DNA from 4 places in the Pseudarthrobacter sp. CC4 genome. Region 1 is predicted to be linked to each of the others. Evidence: riboswitches for the same ligand, from Rfam matches in the RefSeq annotation. Region 1 holds a riboswitch; each other region holds the start of a gene.
What was found. Region 1 has a riboswitch for cyclic di-AMP ahead of PV768_RS16150 (M23 family metallopeptidase). Riboswitches for the same ligand answer to the same signal wherever they lie in the genome.

Region 1 (3,537 bases):
CCCAACCCTCGAGCCCCGCCACCCGTTCGTCGCCGACTGCGCCCAGCGCTGCTGCTTCGACCCAACCCGCCGGCGAATAGCACCCGCCGGCAAAGTTCAACTGCTCCCGCTGGCACCCAACCGCTCCCCCCAACGGGTCCCGGCACGACTACCAAGGACATGCAAAATGCTTACCCGATCAGTAATCGCCGCCACCAACGGCATGGCTTCTCTCACTACATCCCCTTCCCCCGGGCCCGGCAGCGACGGACTCAAGCCAGGACTGACTGCCGATCAAGTAACCCCCGGGTTCCTCGGATTCGCCATGACAGCCTTCATGGTCATCGGAGTCGTACTGCTTATGGTTTCGATGACCAGACGCATACGCAGGGTGCGTTACCGAGCCCAGTTCAGCTACACCGGACAAGCAAGCGAACAGTCAGTGGATGGCGACGAAAAAGATACCCCCAGGGTTGACAATTCCGGCAGACCCCAACATCCAGGGAAACCAGAAAGCGCCCCGCCCGTCACAGGCCCGCCATCAGACGGTTCCTGACGGACCAGTGCTTCCAGCAATCGGGCTGCGACGAGATCCGCAACCAATCTGACCGTTATCAGATGTAGGAGGACGGATCGACGGTCACATCATTGACCAAGACCTCGAAATGGAGGTGGCAGCCAGTGGAAGCGCCGGTTGTCCCAACACCTGCAATGAGTTCGCCCTGCGCAACTGCTTGGCCCAAGGAAACACCAATGCTGGCCAGATGGTTGTAGGTCGTCTTCAGCCCGTTGCCATGCTCCACCACGATTCGGTTGCCGCTGCCATACGGACTCCAGCCAGCCTCGATGATTTTGCCCGCACCGGCAGCGAATACCCCAGTGGAACACGCTCCCGTGAGGTCAATGCCGGTGTGCAACTCAGCGGCGGCTCCGGTGATGGGGCTGACTCGGAATCCAAAAGCGGAGCTGACATTCATCGAAGCCAGCGGAGCCCTCAGGCCCCGGGACGCAACACTGGGGGCGGCCTCAGCAGCCGTGACCACCGGCACTGGTGCTGCCACTGCTCCCGCGGGCTGCGCCGGTTGGGCCGGTGCGGGAGCAGGCTGGGAGGTCACCGCCGGGCTGTCAAAGGTCAGCACCGCACCCGGTGATGCAGATACCGGTGCCTCCGCAACAGGAAGTACGGAAACGGCGGCCCCGTCCCGGACTCCGGCGCCCAAATCCGCATGGGCGGCAGAAAGGGCTGTCAAGGCAATCATTCCGGTCACGGCGGCTGCGACACCCAGCCGCTGGCCGCGGACACGGACGACAGCCTCGTGAAAAATGGGGAGGCGGGGAGGCTTGGAAGCACGAAGGGCACGGCGACGGCCGTGTCCGGACTGGGCAGACAAAATAGAAGTCCTCTCGGCGCCGGCGAAGTTAGCTGTCGGATTCGGACGAATGGACTGTCCGGCCGAGGCGGACGACGCCTTGAACAGCGCCACCAGTCGGCTTCACCCCGAGACGCACCAGTGCGCCGTAAGTGGGTCCTCCACCCCCGCCTTGAGTAGGTCATAGTTCACGGCCGTCGGCGGGGTTTGGCGTAACGGACATGCATACCCTTCGGGGGTATACCCTTTCCAGACTAGCGAATGATTCGCAGATGTTACAAATCCGTTATCTGTAGCGGTGTGCTGGCGCCGGCGCCCCTTGGGTGCCGGCACCGCCCCCCTGAGCATTGTTCAGTCTCAGCAGCATTCTTAGAACGCGGCCGTGCTCCACACACTGCACGCCGGGCGGGAAATTCCCAGAGGAAACGGAGACGTCGTTACCAGAATGTGACAGACTTTGCTGGTTTGAAGTACGGTTTGATTTGTGCTGGCCTCTCCTTGAGGCGGCATTGCCTGGTGCACTTTGCGCCTGAGGCGGCCGGGTGCCTCCCGCCGCACCAACCTCCGGTATCGGCGCTACGGCTGCCTGCTCTCGCACTCCTGAAAAGAAAGACTCACCAGACATGACCGTTCAGAACGACCTCAGCCGTGAAGATGTTGCCTCCTATGAGGCAGAGCTCGCGAAACGGACTCCCTCGCTCTACTCGCGCTATATCGGTGCGATGCTCTACTTCATGGGTGCGGCCCTTATCGCCGGCGCCGTCGTGCACTATCCGGTCAACCCGGGCCTGTACACGATCATCTGCGTCGTCGGTGCGTTCGTGTTCCTCCTCGGCACCATCGTCAATGAGTTCGTGCTCGTCGATGAGCGCCCGATGCTGAGCCGGGCCATCTCGCTCGTCGCGTTCTCGCTCCTGCTCTCCTTCGGCGTCGGCCTGGTCGGCGGCGGAATCCAGCACTTCGAACAGTTCCCGGAGCGCAGCGCCTGGATGACTCCGATTGGCCTAGTGATGTCGTACGTCGCGTTTATCGCCAAGGATGCCAAGGGCGGCCTGCGCCACCTGGTCAGCCCGTTTGCCGCAGGTGTCGTGTTGGTCGCAGCGCTGACGTGGTTCGGTATGTCGGCCCTCGCAAGCACCATCGACTCCGAGAGCCACAGCCACGACTCCACGCCGGCACCGTCACAGGCACCCGCGGAGGCTCCGACCAGCGAAAACCGCACTCCCGACAAGCCGACGGAGGCCCCCGCAGCGCCCGCACCCGACACCCACACGTCGCACAGCCACTAAAGCCGAAACCCGGCATGCTCAACCGCACATGCGTCCGCTCCTATTCCGGGTAAGGGTCTGCCCCGTCAATGTGGGATCGGGCCGGTTCCGCGGTGGCGTAAAGGGAGTTGAGCTGGCGGTAGAGCGTTCGGGTGATGTAGCGCTTGAGGGATCTGCGGATTTCGCGGTAGCTACGGCGTCCCCGGGTGCGTCTGGTGACGTAGTCCCGTATTCCGGAGTCATGGATCCGGGTCATCGTGATGGTGGGCAAGGCCCGGTTGAGGCGTACCCCGAATCCACTAGACGGTCGATGGCCTCGCGAAGGTTGTCCCCGGCCAACCAGGGATCCTCCGGTGTCCAGGGCGTACCCGCCTCCGCCACTTAACACTCCTCACGTTCGGCCGTGTTTATGGACCGCAGTTAAGCAACGGCGCCCGCGGCGTGAACCGCGTGCGCGGCCGGTAGTTCGGGGCTTGTGCACCAAGTAACCAGAGGGTTGGGCTGGCTCCTGAACAGTTACCTGAGACCGAGGCCGGGGAGTCAGCCCCGGCAGACAGTACACCCCAGTGAAGGCTAGAAGGACCCGCCCTATCGAGGCAGCGCACCGCACGGAACTGACGGACGCTTCCGGAGTGCCCCGCACCGTGATCAGCCAGCACCTCGCCAAACTTCGCCTCAGCGGCCTCGACGACACCCGAAAGAACGGCCGCCACATCATCTACTCCCTGCGCGACGGACACCTGATCCGGCTCATCACCGAAGTCATCAACCACGCAGACCACATGGTTACCGGAGAAGCCCGCCACCGATGATCGGCCAGGACGCTGCCAGACCAGCCAGGCGCCCCCGATTTCCGCGACAGCGGCGAGCATGAACAACACGACGGACTTGGCAATGGGCATATTCCCTATCCTGTCATT
Region 2 (3,537 bases), on a different contig from region 1:
GTGGGCCGGAAGCGCGCCACCGAAGTCATGCGGAAGCACAGGTTGGCGGAGCGGCTCCTGGCCGATGTCATCGGGCTGGACTGGGCCTACGTCCATGACGAAGCCTGCCGCTGGGAGCACGTCATGAGCGAACGGGTGGAACGGCGCATTTACGAAATGCTGAACCATCCCACTGAGTCCCCGTATGGCAATCCCATCCCGGGATTGGCGGCCCTCGGGGGCGAGGCGCAGGCCGCTGCGGACGCGGCGGTCAGCCTGCTTGAGGCCATGAAGACCTACGGCCCGGCGTCTGAGGTGACAGTCAGCCGCCTGGCAGAGCCGATCCAGGTGGAACCCGAGTTGTTGGTCCAGCTTGATGAAGGCGGAATCCGGCCCGGTGCCTCGGTCTCGCTGGAGCGGGTGGGGGAGTACATTTCGGTCCGCGTCCCGGGCATCGAAGGGGCCCTGGAGCTGCCGCCGGAAGTCGCGGCGCACGTCTTCGTGGCCGTACGCTAGGGACCGCTTGAGGCCTCCCGGCTACCCCAACGGGTGCCGGTTACGCAAAGATAACGGAATTGTTACTTTGGGACTTTTGCCCCTATAGTTAAACCCAAGCGTTGATACTAAAGCGTTACCTGATCTGGAGCCGAGCTCTGCCAGCGGATCAGGTGCACGAGTCATTACTGGCAGAGGCGGGGGAACCACAAACGGCAGCCGGGGGACTGCCTTGGGGTGAAGTCCGTCAGCAGCAAGCCTCTTCCAGTGAAGGATCCTCCGTGGATACCTCTGTGCCGAAGCTTGCTTACGGCGGACCGGGTCTTTGAACTCTCTGACCCGAATCCGACAGCTAACTTCGCAGGCTTTCCAGAGAGGAACCCTTCTTGTCCATGCAGACCCCCAGGGGACGCCGCCGCGCAGCGGTGCCCGCTTCGACGCCGCGGGTTGTTGAAGTCATCACCACGGAACGCCCCCGCGATCCCCACCGTGATGCGCGCCGCCGTCGTGGTCCCTTCCGCCAAGTCACCGAGTTCGCTGCTGCGAGCGGAATCGGCCAGAAGGCCGGAATCGCACTCGCAGCCACAGGCCTGGTGCTGACCGTGACGGTGCCGGCCACCAGCCCCGTGATGGCCACCGACGCTCCCGGTGTTACTCCGATGGCAGCCTCAGCCGTCACGCCGCAGCCGCAGATCTCAGCCGAGGCCGGTGCCCAGATCGATTTCAGCCGTTCCGCCGTGGTCACCCAGGCGGATCCGGACGGCAAGCTCAAGCAGCTTCTCAGTGCCCAGTCCGCCGGCTCGGTGTCACGTGCTGCCTCGGCAGGAAGCCTCGGCGCTCCACTGGCCACGCTGACCACAGCGTCCCCCTTCGGCTACCGCGTCAGCCCGATCACCGGTGGCTCAGGCGACTTCCACCGCGGCCAGGACTATGTGGCCCAGTGCGGTACGTCGGTCTTCGCTGCCGCCACCGGTACCGTGACCTTCGTGGGCTGGCACCAGTTCGGCGGCGGAAACCGCGTTGTGGTGGACCACGGCAACGGCCTGGAAACCACGTACAACCACCTCTCCTCCTTCAGCGTGAGGGAGGGGCAGACCGTCTCGCGCGGGGACGTAATTGCCCTTAGCGGGACCACGGGCGCCTCCACGGGCTGCCACCTCCACTTCGAGGTGCAGGTCAACGGCGAAGTGGTCGATCCGACTGGCTGGCTGTAGTCAAGTGACGGTGAACTATCAGATGATCGTGACTTGCCGTGACCTGAATGTGACATTCACTCAAAACTGCTGTACCGTCTAACTCGCGTCAACTTTTCCGAAGTTGACGCTCTTGTGCGGATTGCCTAACTCTGCCACCGCTCAAGGTCCGTTCGCATTTCATCGTCTGGCAGGGGCGGGGGAACCAATTTTGGTCTTGGCTTTGGCTAAGACCTTGGGGTTAAGTCGCAAAACTTCCTTGGAAGCAGCGCGGCCGGGTGACTCCCATCCGAATCCGACAGCTCACCTCGCAGGCATTGGGAGAGGCTACCTTCGTGTCTTCACGCAATAATTCTGCGCGCCACCGTGCGCAAACGGTTCGTACCAACCCCTTGGACACTATGTCCAAGGCTGTTAGTGCCAATGCCGGGACAGTAGGTCGCCAGGCTGCCGTTATCGCCGCAGCTTCCGGTCTTATCCTCAGCATGGGCCTGCCCGCCAACGCAGCGGACACCACCGCTGGTGTTTCCGCTTCCACCGAGTCCGGCTCCGCGCAGGCTGCCCTGGCAGTCACCGCAGCCCCCACGGCCACCGTGTCGTTCGAGCGGCCCGTGGTCAAGACCACTGCCGCCCCGAAGCCGGAGCGGGTGCGCCCACAGTCCACCGCCACGGAAACGGGCGCAGCGTCGAGTTCGGAGTCTGCAGCGGACAAGCTGGCCAAGACTGTCTCTTCCGCTTCCACCTCAGGCATTGCTGCCATCGCCTACACGGGCATTGGCAGCCCCTACGTCTGGGGCGGCACCAGCCCGGTCACCGGATGGGACTGCTCCGGCTTCACCCAGTGGGTTTACGCCCAGGCCGGCATCAGCATCCCCCGCGTCAACGCCTGGACTGCCATGACCCCCACCTCCACCCCGCAGCCCGGCGACCTGGTCATGCAGAACGGCGGAGCGCACGTCGGCATCTACGTCGGCAACGGCATGATGGTCAGCGCGCTCAACCCCTCCCAGGGCACGCTGCTCCACGCCGTAGCCGCCACCGGCACCTCTTCGTTCTTCACCATCAGCAAATAGTTCTTGGACCCTCGGGTCCAAGAACTATTTCTTTGCTCCACCACGCTTTCCGCTAACACCACATCCCCGTTCGGGGCGTGCCGGCGTACCCCCAAGATGCCGGCGCGTCCACATCCCTTGGTGCCCACAACGGCCTGAGGAAAACGAAAGAGAGAACTGATGACTACTCGTGCTACCGCACGGCATCGCGCCGAGGTCACCAAAACCAGCTCAATCGCCATCATCGCCAAGGCTGTCGGCGAGAACGCCGGCGGCGTAGGCCGCCAGGCCGCTGTCATCGCCGCCGCTTCCGGCCTGGTACTGACCAGCGGCATCGCGGCGAACGCTGCCGACTCCAACGTCCAGCGCGACTCCGCTCCGGCTTCCACCCTGGAAGTTGAATCCGCCGTCGAAGCCCCCATCTCCGCGGCCTCCACGATCAACATCACCTTCGAAAAGCCCGCCGTCACCACCACGCCGGCCCCGGTTATCGAAGAACCCGCACCTGTCGAGGTCCAGGAGGCCGAGCCGGCCCCCGTCGCCCAGCCTGCTGCTCCCAAGGTCACGGCCAAGGTTTCCACGGCCTCGGCCCCGGCCGCCGCTCCCACTGCTTCCGCCAGCGGCAAGGGTGCAGCCATCCTGTCGGCTGCATACGCCCAGCTGGGTGTTATGCAGGACTGCACCATGCTGGTCACGAACTCCCTGGCAGCAGTGGGGATCAACTTCCACGACTGGCCTGCAGGCTACCTCTCCCTGGGTCGCACCGTCAGCGCTGCCGAGGCGCAGCCCGGCGACCTGATCTACTACGCCGACGGCGG
Region 3 (3,537 bases), on a different contig from region 1:
CATCAAGCCGGCGGAGTAGGCGCGCCATGACCTCCGTGCACACCGCGGAGCCGCAGCCCCGGAGCTGGCTCAAACCCGCCACCTGGCACTTGCGCACACGCCTTATCCTGCTGGCCATGGCGCTGTTGATCGCCATCTGCGGTGCGGTGGGCGTAGCCAGCTACGCCTCGATGGACTCCTTCCTCACCCGCCAGCTGGACGAGCAGCTGAGCCAGGCCGCAACCCGCTCCAACGATCCCGGCCGGCTTCCCTCCGGCGGCTTCAACGGCAGGGACCCCCTGGATTCCCGCGGACAAAGCGTGGGAACACTGAACGCCCGCATCCTCAACGGCCAGGTCAACAGCGCCGGCTTCCTGGCCCCGGACACTACGCGCTCTGCGCTGTCCTCCGAGGACAAGCAGGTCCTGCTCGCACTGGCCACCGATGCCCGGCCCGTTGACCGCACGCTCTCAAACGGCGACTACCGGCTGATTGCGGTCAAGACCAGTTTCGGCGACGTCCTGGTCACAGGGCTCCCCCTGGCCGCCAAGGAGAGCACGCTGACGTCCCTGGTGTGGACCTTCGTGTTCGTCTCGCTGGGCGGGTTGCTCCTGATCGGGCTGGTGGGCACGGTCCTGATCCGCCGCACCATGAAGCCCCTTGAACAGCTCTCCGAGGTGGCCACCCGGGTTTCGCAGCTGCCCCTGGACGCCGGCGAGGTGGCACTTGCCGTTCGCGTCCCGCCGTCGAACTCCAACCCTGGAACTGAGGTGGGCAGCGTGGGGCACGCGCTGAACCTCATGCTGGACAACGTTGCGAATGCGCTGCAGGCGCGGCAGAAGAGCGAGACCAAGGTCCGGCAGTTCGTGGCTGACGCCTCCCATGAGCTGCGCACGCCGCTGACCGCCATCCGCGGCTACACCGAACTGATGAGAATGACGGAAAACTTCACTCCGGACGGGGAGAAGTCGCTGGCACGGGTGCAAAGCCAGTCGGAACGGATGACCGCTTTGGTGGAGGATCTCCTGCTGCTCGCGCGGCTCGACGAGGGTCAGCCGCTGAAGCTTGCCGAGGTGGACCTGACCCAGCTGGTGGTGGAAGGCGTCAGCGATGAGAAGGTCATGGCGCCAGGGCACACCTGGCGGCTGGAGCTCCCCGACGAACCGGTGGTGGTGAACGGGGATCCGTCCCAGCTGCGGCAGGTGCTGATGAACCTGCTCTCCAACGCCCGCAAGCACACCCCTCCGGGAACCACGGTGGTAACGGGGGTGGAGAAAACGCCGGAGGGCGCCGCAGTGGTGACCGTAACGGACGACGGCGGCGGCATTCCGCCGGAGTTCGTGGACCGGGTCTTCGCCCGGTTTGCCCGCGCAGACGCGGCACGTGCGGGGACCAGCGCGCCCGGCGCGTCCGCCGCTGAAGGAACCAGCGGTTTGGGGTTGTCCATCGTCGAGTCCATTGTTGAGGCCCACGGCGGACGGGTAACGGTGACGTCGCAACCCGGCCGCACGCAGTTCGCCCTGCAGCTACCCCTCATGCCGGGAATGGCACAAGGCGGCGCGCCGTCATCGTGACCTCCGTTACCAAAATGTGACTTATGCGCCGAACTCCTGTACCGTCGAATGGGTGCGGTCCCCGTTCGGGCCGCATATCCCGGGTTGACGCCAAGCTCTGCCACTTCCCGGATTCCTCTTGAACAACGGCAGAGGCGGGGGACCCACCGTCCCGGGCACTGACTGCCCTTGGGGTTAAGCCTGCACGTGTTTCTTCCGTGCGGCCGGATGCCCTCATCCGAACCCGACAGCTAACTCCGCAGGTGTGAGAGGCGATCTATTATGTCCAAGTTCCTTGTAAAACCACGCCCGAATTCAGGCACGGATGCACGCTCCACGCGTGCAGCAGGCAAATTCCCCTCCGTCGGCCGGCGCGCCGGACTGCTGGCAGCATCCTGCGCCCTCCTTGTTGGAGTTGGCGCTGCGGGCCAGGCCACCGACACGGGTGCCCGCGTGGCAGCCACCGGGGCGCAGGCTTCGGAGTCCCATTCCAAGCTGAGCATGGAGCAGAGCGAAATCCGGGCCAACCCTGCGCCTGAGCCCGCAGCCGAGCAGATCAACGTTGTCCCGCAGGCAGCCGAACCTGCTCCCGTTGCCGAGCCCGCACCGGCTCCTGCGCCGGAACCCGCTCCGGCCCCGGCACCCGAGCCCGCACCCGTCGTCGCAGTTAATGATCCCGCAGGCGCCCAGGCGTACGCCGCAGGCCAGCTGGCTTCCTATGGCTGGGCTCCGGACCAGATGCAGTGCCTGCAGACCCTCTGGACCAAGGAATCGGACTGGACCACCACGGCCACCAACCCGAGCAGCGGCGCCTACGGCATCGTCCAGTCCCTGCCGGCTGAGAAGATGGCCAGCGCCGGAGCCGACTACCTCACCAACTACCGCACGCAGATTAACTGGGGCCTGAACTACATCCAGGAGCGCTACCAGTCGCCGTGTGGTGCACTGAACTTCCACTTGTCGAACAACTGGTACTAGGCGGGATGCAGTAACCTACTTCTGCTGCTCCCCCGCGTCCCGGCCGGGGATGAACTGGACGGCCCACCGGTTCCCGTCCGGATCCGCGAAGTACACAAAATGGCCCCAGTCCTGCACGTCCACTTCGCTCACGTCCACCCCGTTGCCCTTCAGGTGCTCGTAGGCAGCCTGGATGTCGCTGACCACGAGCTGGAGGTTCGAGCCGGTACCCGGAGGCGCGTCCGTGAGCCCTTCCCCGATGCAGATGGAGCAGGCCGAGCCGGGAGGAGTCAGCTGGACAAAGCGGATGGAGTCCGTGGGCCGCTGATCGAAATCGGCATTGAACCCCACCTTGTTGACGTAGAAATCCTTGGCCCGGTCCACGTCGGACACAGGGACAAACACCAGTTCCAGTTTCCAGTCCATCCGCACAGGCTAGCCCTGCGGCCGGGAACAGGAAAGGCCTGGCTTTAGCCTGCGATGCCGTACAGCCGGTCGCCTGCGTCGCCGAGGCCGGGAACGATGTAGGACTTCTCGTTGAGCCTTTCGTCGATGGAGGCCAGCACGATGGTGACGTTGGCGCCGGAGAGTTCTTCCTCCAGCTTCGCCAGTCCTTCCGGAGCAGCAAGCAGGCAGATGCAGGTGACATCAGAGGCGCCGCGCTTGAACAGGAACTTGATGGCTTCGCGCAGCGTCCCGCCGGTGGCCAGCATGGGGTCCAGGACGAAGATCTGCCGGTCGGTAAGGTCCTCAGGCAGGCGCTCGGCGTACGTGATGATGTCCAGGGTTTCCTCGTCACGGGCCATGCCGAGGAAGCCCACTTCAGCTGTGGGGACGAGCTTGGTCATGCCCTCGAGCATTCCAAGGCCCGCGCGCAGGATGGGCACCACCAGCGGGGTGGGCTTGGTGAACGCCGTGCCCACGGTGGTGCTGACGGGCGTTTCGATGGTGACGGGCTCGGTGCGGACCTCGCGCGTTGCCTCGTAGGCGAGGAGCGTCACCAGCTCCTCCGTCAGCTGCCGGAAGACCGGGGACGGAGTGTTTTTGT
Region 4 (3,537 bases), on a different contig from region 1:
CGCTGTTTGGCCTGCACTGCTGCCAGGAGCGCTTTGCGGTCCTCACCGGCTTTTGGTTTTCCGGTCATCGGCGGTCTCACTCTCTTTTTGGGGCGATCAGAGTCGGCTTCGGAGTTCTTCAAGGGCCGTGATTTCAGCTGTCTGTGCTTCGAGGATACGGGCAGCGAAGTCCCGGACCTTCGAGGTTTCCGCCAGCCGGGTCCCGGCGGTGGCCATGGCGACACCTCCTTGATGATGGCGGATCATCAAATCAACGAACAGACGGTCGGCCTCCGCACCTGAAGCTTCCCGCAGCGCCTGCATCTGTTCCGGGGTCGCCATGCCTTCCATGGCACCTTCAGGGCCGGACGCCTGGGCGGTATGCGCGGCTCCGGTTCCTTCATGTGCGCCGCCGGGCGTCATCCAGGCCATCGGCGGCGCTGTCCCGGCCGGGGACAGTCCCCAGTCCTGCAGCCAAGCGAACATCTGCCCGTTCTGATGCTGCTGCGCGGTGGCAATATCGTAGGCGACCGCCCGGACCTCGGGGTGGTCGGACTTGTCCCGAATCACCAGGGCCATCTCCACCGCCTGGGCATGATGGGTCTGCATATCCCGGGCAAATCCGGCATCCGGGCCGGAGTCCGGGACGAGTGCGGGCGCCGCGGAAAGCCGGCCCAAAGCGAAGAAGCCCAGCCCCGTGAGGGCCACTACTATGACGAAAACAGCCCAAAGCCGCTTCCGGTGCATTGGTGACGTTGCCGGCGCCTGGTCGCCCGGTTCCATGAGGGTCACGGCCGGAGCCAGCCCTGGGGATCCACCGTCACGCCGTCGCGGACGATTTCGAAGTGCAGGTGGCATCCGGTGGAGTTTCCGGTTGTTCCGGCCCCGCCGAGCCGCTGGCCCTTGGCCACCACGGAACCGACGGAGACCTCTATTGAGGACAGATGGTTGTACGTGCTTTTCATCCCATTGCCATGATCGACAACGATGCGGTTTCCGCCGCCGTTCTGGGACCATCCAGCTTCCACGACGGTCCCCGAGCCGGCCGTGAACACTGCCGTCTGGCACGAAGCCACCAGATCCAGCCCGGTATGCAATTCACCGGACGCGCCCGTGATCGGGCTCGTCCGGAACCCGAACGGAGAGGAAATGGACATGCTGGCCAGCGGAGCGCCCAGGGTGGTATCCACGGGCACAACCGTTGGCGGTGCCGTCGCTGCAGCGGAAGGAACTGCGGAGGGGGTCCCTGCGGTGGATCCTGTTGCGGCAGGCGCGGGCGTCTCAGGCCGTTCGGCCGGACGGGTCCCGACGTCAGTGCGCTGATAAGTGATGACCGCCTGTTCCTGCGCTGTTATGGCCGGGGCTGCCTCCACAGCGGCCGGCTCGGCGGCGGGAACGGTGCCGGCGGCAATAAGCCCGGCATGCGCGGCGGGTATGCCGGCTGCAAGCATCACGACGGCGGCAAAAGCGGAGGCCCCGGGAAGCCAGACAGGGCGCGGGGACGGGGCCACGGGACGGACGGCGCGGCGCGCAGTTCTGGCAGCACCGGCGCGGCGCCGGGAGCGGTCACTGGGCAGAGCGCGGCGGCGGCCATGGAGGGAGGAGGGCACAGCGGAATCCTTTCGGGTCGCCTGCGAAGTTAGCTGTCGGGTTCGGGCCAAGGAGAAAGCCCGGACGCCCGTGGAGCCGGCCCTCGTGGCCCGGCACAGTGTGCGTCTTCACCCCAAGGCAGCAAGCTGCCGTTTGTGGGTCCTCCGCCCCCGCCGTTCATGTTCGGATCTGACACCGCCGGCGGGGCTGAGCGTGCGGCGTCGAGGGCTCAATACAGGAAAGCCTGAACTAACGTTACCTAAGAAAGCCTGAATATCACAATCTGATAACAGCAGCAAGGAAGGCGCAGTTCTACGCTTCGTAAAATTCATCTGCAGATATCTTCATATGACCAGGCCCGCGGGTCAAGTTGACCGGGCCCTTTATCGGCGACGGGGTTCAGGTCTGTCTGCCAGCTGCTGCAGGTAGCTGTTGTAGGCGTCCAGCTCCGGGGTTCCTCCGGTGAGCTCGGCCCGCTCAATTCTGGCGTTGGATCTGGCTTCCTCACGCTGCCAGCGGACCAGGATGAACATCAGCAGAAGCACTCCGGGTAATTCCCCGTAGGACCAGGCCAATCCGCCGGCTACGCCCTGGTCCGTCAGGGGGTTGATGTTCCAGCTCGCAGGCGGCGTGGCAAAGAATTTAACCATGGGAGTGGTGGCCATCATGATGACCACCCCGAAGAACGCGTGCAACGGCATCTCTGCGAAGATATCGATCATCCGTCCGAAGTGGGTTTGGCGGCTCGGCAGCGGGTCAGCGGAAATCAACGGCACGGTGAAGAGGATCCCGGAGATCAGGAACAGCAGTTCCAGGCCGACGTGGCCGTACCAGTTTGGCAGCAGCAGGTCCGCCAGACCGGAGAAGTACACGCCGTAAAAGCTGAGCAGGAACAGCGGGACCATGAAGGCCGGGTGAATAGCAACGCGTCCCCATCGGGAACGCAGGCCCCATAGCGCGGCCCGGAGGGCGCGGCGGCCCAGCCTGCCGTGGGGTGTTGCCCGCAGCAGCAGTGTTCCTGGTGATCCGATGACCAGCAGCGGCGGAACGGCCATCATCAGGGTCAGTTGCTGGAACATAAAGATGGAGAACATCCGCAGTCCGTACCCTTCGATGCCGGCTCCCATGACCACGATGATGGCCAGGCAGCCGACCAGGAAGGAACACGTCCGCACCACGGACCAGCCCCGGCCCTGCCGCCACAGCCGGATCGCCCCTGCCAGGTAAAGCGCCGCGGCCAGCAGCGTCAGGGCAGGGATCAGCGGTACCGGCTGCAGGTTCGGCGCCAGGTATTCAGGAAGCGAGGGCGGCAGCGACGGAAGCCAGACCGGACCGGTGATCTCAGGCTCAGACATGGCAGCACCGGCTGTCGCACTGTGCGGGCAGGCCCGCCCCTGTCAGGGTGCCTGGCCGCCTTCGACCATGCGCAACCGGTCCTTGCCTGTATGTCCAACGTGCGTCAAGCCGAGATCGAGGAGCATGCGGACGTGCGAATCCGCCAGAGAGTAGTAGGCCATCCTGCCCGAGCGGCGCACCTGAACAACCCGCGGCCCGCGCAGCAGGCGAAGGGCGTGGGAGACGCCGGACTCGCTCAGCCCGGTAGTTGCTGCCAGGTCGCAGACGCACATTTCTCCTTCGAGAAGGGCGATCAGGATCCTGACCCGGCCAGGGTCCGAGAGCAGCCCGAAGATCACCGCCAAGTCGGTTACGTCCGAATCTCCTGGCATCCTGGATCTGACCGCGCCGACTTTTTCTGCGTCGACGAGCCGGACCGAACACTCCGGCCCGGCGGGGACCCGGGGTGGAATCTGCATCATCCATCTAGGCTACCTTTACGCGCTAAAGCTTCGAGTTCCCCCGGTTACGTGCGGCAAGTGCAGGAGGCCCGCGGCGCCGGGGGAGTGCACGCCCTGACACGCACGTTTAACGTGTGAACAACTCTACAGATAATCTGGTGTCGCGCGCTGT

Region 2: another riboswitch for cyclic di-AMP. It lies ahead of PV768_RS02690 (C40 family peptidase); the one in region 1 lies ahead of PV768_RS16150 (M23 family metallopeptidase).
Region 3: another riboswitch for cyclic di-AMP. It lies ahead of PV768_RS17560 (hypothetical protein); the one in region 1 lies ahead of PV768_RS16150 (M23 family metallopeptidase).
Region 4: another riboswitch for cyclic di-AMP. It lies ahead of PV768_RS06390 (M23 family metallopeptidase); the one in region 1 lies ahead of PV768_RS16150 (M23 family metallopeptidase).

The regions. Positions count from the first base shown of each region.
Region 1 is NZ_JARCCZ010000023.1:57,640-61,176, forward strand. It holds gene PV768_RS16145 (transglycosylase domain-containing protein) at 1-80, shown strand, start outside; gene PV768_RS16150 (M23 family metallopeptidase) at 594-1,370, opposite strand; cyclic di-AMP (ydaO/yuaA leader) riboswitch at 1,376-1,542, opposite strand; gene PV768_RS16155 (hypothetical protein) at 1,973-2,638, shown strand; gene PV768_RS16160 (hypothetical protein) at 2,679-2,888, opposite strand; gene PV768_RS16165 (ArsR/SmtB family transcription factor) at 3,184-3,429, shown strand; partial or broken gene PV768_RS16170 (hypothetical protein) at 3,460-3,519, opposite strand.
Region 2 is NZ_JARCCZ010000002.1:323,549-327,085, reverse strand. It holds gene PV768_RS02700 (metal-dependent transcriptional regulator) at 1-495, shown strand, start outside; cyclic di-AMP (ydaO/yuaA leader) riboswitch at 614-856, shown strand; gene PV768_RS02695 (M23 family metallopeptidase) at 867-1,688, shown strand; cyclic di-AMP (ydaO/yuaA leader) riboswitch at 1,801-1,998, shown strand; gene PV768_RS02690 (C40 family peptidase) at 2,069-2,740, shown strand; gene PV768_RS02685 (NlpC/P60 family protein) at 2,900-3,537, shown strand, end outside.
Region 3 is NZ_JARCCZ010000026.1:75,372-78,908, forward strand. It holds gene PV768_RS17550 (response regulator transcription factor) at 1-19, shown strand, start outside; gene PV768_RS17555 (ATP-binding protein) at 27-1,553, shown strand; cyclic di-AMP (ydaO/yuaA leader) riboswitch at 1,649-1,809, shown strand; gene PV768_RS17560 (hypothetical protein) at 1,815-2,510, shown strand; gene PV768_RS17565 (glyoxalase superfamily protein) at 2,526-2,915, opposite strand; gene upp (uracil phosphoribosyltransferase) at 2,960-3,537, opposite strand, start outside.
Region 4 is NZ_JARCCZ010000007.1:6,670-10,206, reverse strand. It holds gene PV768_RS06400 (DUF3105 domain-containing protein) at 1-68, opposite strand, end outside; gene PV768_RS06395 (DUF305 domain-containing protein) at 97-762, opposite strand; gene PV768_RS06390 (M23 family metallopeptidase) at 768-1,589, opposite strand; cyclic di-AMP (ydaO/yuaA leader) riboswitch at 1,594-1,774, opposite strand; gene PV768_RS06385 (cytochrome c oxidase assembly protein) at 1,953-2,924, opposite strand; gene PV768_RS06380 (ArsR/SmtB family transcription factor) at 2,967-3,386, opposite strand.